2 regions of the Paenibacillus sp. SRL342 genome follow, and region 1 is predicted to be linked to the other one. Evidence: riboswitches for the same ligand, from Rfam matches in the RefSeq annotation. Region 1 holds a riboswitch; the other holds the start of a gene.

Region 1 (3,236 bases):
TGCAGGGCATCCCAATCAGTGACGCCATCCTTATAACCAATCTCGACAATCTCCAGACGGAGTCCGTGCGCATATGCCTGCAATACCTGACGGGCTTCCGGATGAACGGTACGGGATACGATGAGCTGTTTGCGACGAGTTGCTGCTGCGGCGAGATTACCGGCTTCCGCAAAAGCTGTTGCGCCGTCATACATGCTGGCATTGGCTACAGCCATACCGGTTAATTCACAGATGTAGGATTGAAATTCGAAAATGGCCTGTAGTTCACCTTGGCTGATCTCAGGCTGATAAGGTGTGTAGGCAGTGTAAAACTCGGAACGGGAAATGACATGATTGATGACGGAAGGAACATAATGATCATATATGCCAGCGCCGAGGAAGCTGGCGTGTGTTTCGAAATTGGCGTTGGCGCCGGCTTGTTTGGACATGTGACGTGTCAGCGCATATTCATCAAGTTTGGAGGATACGGGCAGCTCGCCCTGATAACGAATCTCCTGCGGAATGTCCTGAAACAGATCCTCCAGCGTACCCACACCAATGGTTGCGAGCATGGCGTTCTGATCTTGCTCAGTCATGGGAATGTAACGGTGCTTGCTCATGCTTGATCAGCTCCTTGAGTAGGTGTCTTCGACGTACGTGTCCGTTTATGAAAAGGGGTCTTCACGACCTCGGCTTTTAATTTCTTGCCGCGAATCTCAATCTCAAGCGGGGTTCCCAGCGCAGCGTATTTGCTGTCGATGAGGGCAAGCCCCAGATTACGCTTCAATGTAGGTGATTGCGTGCCTGTTGTCACTTCACCGATCTGTACGCCTTCGGCGTAAATCGGATAGTGGGGGCGGGGAATACCGCGCTCCAACACTTCGATGCCGACCAGTTTGCGGGCGGGCCCGTCAGTTTTTTGCTGTAACAAGGCTTCGTGTCCGATAAAAGGTCCGGCATTCAGCTTCACAAACATACCTACGCCAGCTTCGAGTGGAGAGATAGTTGCCGACAATTCCTGTCCATACAGAGGGAGCTTTGCTTCAAAGCGCAGTGTATCCCGAGCACCGAGGCCTGTGGGTACAAGTCCGTGACCTTCACCGGCTTGCATTAACCCATTCCAGACCACAGCGGCCTGATCTGCAGGAACATATAGCTCAAAGCCATCTTCACCGGTATAACCGGTACGGGACAACAGTAATTTTACTCCACATACTTCAGCATCCTGCACAAAACGAAACGGTTCAATCGAGCTTACATCCGTATCTGTAACTTTTCCGATAATGTCTACAGCCAGTGGACCTTGCAAGGCGAGTAGCGCCGTCTGCTCCGAATCGTTGGTCATGCTTACGCCGGGAATCAAGTGCTCTTGCAGCCACGCCCAATCCTTGTCGATGTTGGAGGCGTTAACCACAAGCATATAATGCTGATCTTCCAGCTTATACACGAGCAGATCATCCACCACACCGCCATCTGGATAACACATCAGGGTGTACTGGGCTTGATCGGGAACCAGCGTGGTCACATCATTGGTCATCATTTGTTGCAAAAACGCTTCAGCCTGCTCACCCTGTACCGTGAATTCGCCCATATGGGATACATCGAACAGTCCCGCGCGCTCGCGTACCGCTTCATGTTCTTTCTGGATTCCGCTAAATTGTACCGGAAGCTCCCAGCCTCCAAAATCAATGCACCGTACGCCTTCGTATTGCTGATACAGTGGGAAGAGTGGTGTTCTAAGCAAATCGGACATCAAATCACCTCGTCATGGGCCGTGAGCCGGCCGGATATACAATCGTGGATCAATGAACCAGGGTATTTTTAAATTTCCAGCTAGATAATTTCATCACATAAGTATGGTAAGGCAGCTATGGCAGCGCCGTTCTACATCCTGTTTTTCGTTTTTTGGGAAAAAGGAAAAGGACAGGCCAAAGAATCGGCATGCCAAGTAGCACGCTGTATTCTAAGGCTCTGTCCCTTGTACCTGAGAGTTACCCCGCTGCGTTGTGCAGCAGGTTTCCCCTTGGGTGATCATAACGCCCGCACAGGGCGAATAGATGCTCTCCAGAGTTGCGTCCCGTAAAAGTCCTTTTGCCTGAGAGATTCACCTCCGCTTATCGGTGGTTTACTCCTTCGGCGTTACCTCATGTACATCCCGAATCGGGTGTCACGGGTAATCTCTCCCTTTACATTCATCCGCGGGTATTACATAGTCCAATAAACATATTTACTCTTTTCATTAAAACGTGAATCCACTACCGATGTCAAGAACGATATCATAGATAACAATTTAAAACCGAATATTTAATCTGTTTTCTATGTTATTGTTCGTGTATTTATAAAGAGTGCGCTTACTATTCTAATATTCACCAGTATATGAAGAAAGAGTGTAATCCGGTTACAGGATTTAGAGGTGTTCAGTAAATAAATTGTGAGGTATATTGACATTTGATTCATAAATATCATACGCTATGTTCTGGGAAAAAGGTTAAGGTCAAAGAACGCATGCACTCATTTAATGAAAAGCGAGGCGGATATCGATGAGCGAATTGAAAAGTGATTTCCTGTACAGTGAAGAGCATGAATGGGTGCAAACCGTAGGGGAGGATACTGTACGTATTGGCATTACCGAGTTCGCACAGCATCAGCTGGGTGACATTGTGTTTGTGGAACTGCCTGACCTTGAAACCAATGTAAAAGCAGAAGATAGCATTGGAACGATCGAATCGGTCAAAACGGTTTCGGACTTGTTCTCTCCCGTCACAGGTTCAATTATTGCAGTTAATGATTCGTTGCAGGATTCCCCTGAACTTGTGAACAGCTCTCCTTACGAGGAAGGCTGGATGATTGAGATTCGTGTTGAGGGAGATCTGACAGCAGCATTGTCTACATTGATGAATGCAGACGCGTATCGGAAACATACGGAAGAATAGTTTTAACGAACTTGTACTTATTAACATATATTTTATAACCAAATGATATGAGCTTCATATTGTTTCGACCTGTGTGAGCCTGATGCTTGCACGGGTTTTTTGTGCTTTCCAAGAATGGTTTTGAATGTGGATTGAAGCAGATTGTGGATGTAAATCACCTGATTGGACCAAGCTATAGGTTAGAAAATGATTCTGGAAATGATAAAAGTCATAGGCGGAAAAAGCCTTGTGTATCAAGGGGTTGAGTCATTATGCATCGATTAAAACGATTACATAACCTAATGTTGTCATCATTGTTCATGACGAAAGTACGCTTTCATTTCA
Region 2 (3,236 bases), 2.3 Mb from region 1:
TCTCCCGATGGCGGCTCGGCATCGCACTGCCTACTTCCAGCATAACGTCGATGACTTCATCTGATGGAATAGCACTACGCACTCCGGCCAGGGCCATGTCAGCCGCAGCCAGCGCCGTGACTGCACCCAGTCCATTACGGACGATGCACGGGATTTCAACAAGGCCTGCGACCGGATCGCAGATAAGGCCCAGTGTATTTTTTAACGCCAAACCAACGGCATGAACGACCTGTTCCGGTGTACCTCCACGCAGTTCAACCATGGCACCCGCAGCCATGCCGATAGCGGAACCCACTTCCGCCTGGCAGCCACCTTGGGCCCCGGAGATAAATGAATTGTTGGCAATAACATAACCAATTGCTCCCGCACAGAACAACCCGTTCACCAAATGTTCATCCGTCCAGCCAAATCGCTCCTGTGAACTGATAAACACACCCGGGATAATACCACAGGAACCGGCTGTTGGTGTTGCCACAATCCGGCCCATGGAGGCATTCACTTCAGATACACACAGGGCATACGCCATGGCAAGTGCGGAAGCATCTCCTGAACAAGTCTCACCCTTGCGAATGTACTCGGCCATTTTTTTACCGTCTCCACCCGTTAACCCACTGCGTGATGTAGTATCTTCCGTTAACCCTTTGCGTACCGCTTCCTTCATCACCTGATAATATTCAGACATCTGCTTCACAACATCCGCTTCCGGTGTATTGGTCTCCTGAACCTGCTCCTCGATCATCAGCTGAGCGATGGTTTTGGATTCTGCTGTACAGATCGTATTCAGTTCGTGCAAATGTTTAAACCGCATCCGAATCAACTCCTCTCTTCAAATCGATAACACGAATGTCCAGCACATGGTCGAGCTCCTTTAGACGCTTGAGCATATCAGGATTAGGCACACCATCCATTTCCATCGCGGTGAGTGCTTCGCCATCACGGGCTTTCCGGTCCACCTGCATATACCCGATGTTAACCCCGGATGAACTGATCGTGGACGTCACTGACGCGAGTACGCCCGCTTTATCCGCATGCCGCAGAACCAGTGTTGGGAACTCACCACTAATCTGAACACGAAAATCATTCATCGAATGCACTGATACACTGCCACCACCAATGGATGCACCGATTAAGGAGCAGGCACGTTCTCCATGCCACAACTCAATTTTGACCGTATTTGGATGAGGAGCAGGCAGGCCACTTGTATAAAACTCAACCTCCATGCCCGCTTCCTCTGCGTATCGCTCCGCATCCGGGATACGCGGATCGTCTGTGACATAGTCCAGCAGACCGCCGATCAGTGCCAGGTCTGTTCCGTGCCCCTGATACGTATCAGCGAATGAACCGTATAACGTCAACCGGGCACGATCTGGCGTACATCCCAGCCACTGACGAGCAATTCTTCCTAACCTTGCTGCACCAGCTGTATGTGAACTTGAAGGCCCCGTCATCGACGGACCAATAATTGAGAAAACATCTTTAAATCGCACCTTGTAACCCTCCATTATTAATCATGATTCAATTTTGTAAAATGTATTCGTCATTTCGATCCAGGAGTTCCATCCACAATGACCCTTATTTAGGGTATGATGACATCAAAAAAGGACAGAAGAAGGCCTTAGGCCCTCTCTCTGTCCTCGATACCTGAGAGTTTCACGATCAGTAGTGTCTCACGACAAGGTGCACTGCCTGCAATTACAGACAAAGTCACCGGGCAGACTGATCATATACCCCTTGGGTGGCGCAGTTCGCGCACTCTCCAGAGTTGCGTCCAACGATGGTACATTTACCTGAGAGATTAACGACTGCATCGGGTGCGCAGCAGCTTGCTCCTTCGGTGCCTGGACACTAGCCATTGTGCTCAGCTAACCCAGATCTCTCCCGCTCGTTATCATCCGCTGTATTATTTTAATTCGATTCGAATGGGTATATATCTAAATTTTTGATCAAGTATACCCATAGAGTAATGCACAATATCATATATGTCAACAAAAGTGACGTGTAATTATCATAAGTTCGATGTCTATTTTAGCTGAAGCGAATAGCATTAATATTTCTCACTTCCGCTGAGGCACTAGTGACGCTTGTAGTGGTTGTAAATTGGATGCTTATCGTGTATGCGTTAGTCGTTGTAGCCGGGGCAGTATCCACGTAAGTGTTGGAGGAAAGAAACCTTAATGTGCCGGAAGCATTCCCTGTTCTGGAGATCTGCAATTGATTAATCAACACTCCGTTTCGCCTCAGATTAATGTTATACGCAACGTTCCAGTTCGAACCTACAACTACAGCCACTTGCGTACTATTATCTATTTTCACCCGTTGGCCTGCTACTACAGGTACATTAAGTGTCTGAATCGTCGTTTCAGCTACTAATGAAAGACCCAACGCCGCGGTCTGGCTATCAGCAAACAAGGAAGAGTCTGCCGGAGCCGAAGCTGCAGTTGATCCCGTAGCACCCGTTGCTCCTGTCGCACCAGTTACCCCAGTAGCTCCAGTCGTTCCCGTAGCACCTGTGGCACCTGTAGCACCAGTAGCTCCGGTCGCTCCTGTTACTCCCGTTGCGCCTGTAACACCAGTCACTCCTGTTGTTCCTGTCAATCCGGTTGCACCTGTAACACCAGTGACCCCTGTCGTTCCCGTCAGTCCTGTCGCTCCTGTAACACCAGTGACCCCTGTCGTTCCCGTCAGTCCTGTCGCTCCTGTAACACCAGTGACCCCTGTCGTTCCCGTCAGTCCTGTCGCTCCCGTAGCGCCTGTGACGCCTGTCGCACCTGTATCTCCAGTAATTCCGGTGGCTCCGGTCGCTCCCGTGACACCTGTCGCGCCTGTATCTCCAGTAATTCCGGTGGCTCCTGTCACGCCTGTTGCACCCGTATCACCCGTGGCTCCGGTCGCTCCCGTGACACCTGTTGCACCCGTTTCGCCAGTGATTCCAGTTGCTCCCGTTACACCTGTCGCACCCGTATCTCCAGTGGCTCCGGTCGTTCCCGTCACGCCTGTCGCACCCGTATCTCCAGTAACTCCCGTAGCGCCTGTGACACCTGTCGCACCCGTTTCACCAGTAATTCCGGTTGCTCCCGTTACACCTGTCGCACCTGTATCTCCAGTGATTCCAGTTGCTCCCGTTACACCTGTCGCACCCGTTTCACCAGTAATTCCGGTCGCGCCTGTGACGCCTGTTGCACCCGTTTCACCAGTAATTCCGGTCGCTCCCGTGACACCTGTCGCACCTGTATCAC

The links. Region 1 has a riboswitch for glycine ahead of gcvT (glycine cleavage system aminomethyltransferase GcvT). Riboswitches for the same ligand answer to the same signal wherever they lie in the genome.
Region 2: another riboswitch for glycine. It lies ahead of sdaAB (L-serine ammonia-lyase, iron-sulfur-dependent subunit beta); the one in region 1 lies ahead of gcvT (glycine cleavage system aminomethyltransferase GcvT).

The regions. Positions count from the first base shown of each region.
Region 1 covers NZ_OZ481790.1:5,477,713-5,480,948, reverse strand. The annotation lists gene gcvPA (aminomethyl-transferring glycine dehydrogenase subunit GcvPA) at 1-599, opposite strand, end outside; gene gcvT (glycine cleavage system aminomethyltransferase GcvT) at 596-1,732, opposite strand; glycine riboswitch at 1,949-2,049, opposite strand; glycine riboswitch at 2,053-2,175, opposite strand; gene gcvH (glycine cleavage system protein GcvH) at 2,520-2,912, shown strand.
Region 2 covers NZ_OZ481790.1:531,114-534,349, reverse strand. The annotation lists gene sdaAA (L-serine ammonia-lyase, iron-sulfur-dependent, subunit alpha) at 1-808, opposite strand, end outside; gene sdaAB (L-serine ammonia-lyase, iron-sulfur-dependent subunit beta) at 798-1,487, opposite strand; glycine riboswitch at 1,627-1,762, opposite strand; glycine riboswitch at 1,767-1,891, opposite strand; gene AC4E8D_RS02555 (beta strand repeat-containing protein) at 2,026-3,236, opposite strand, start outside.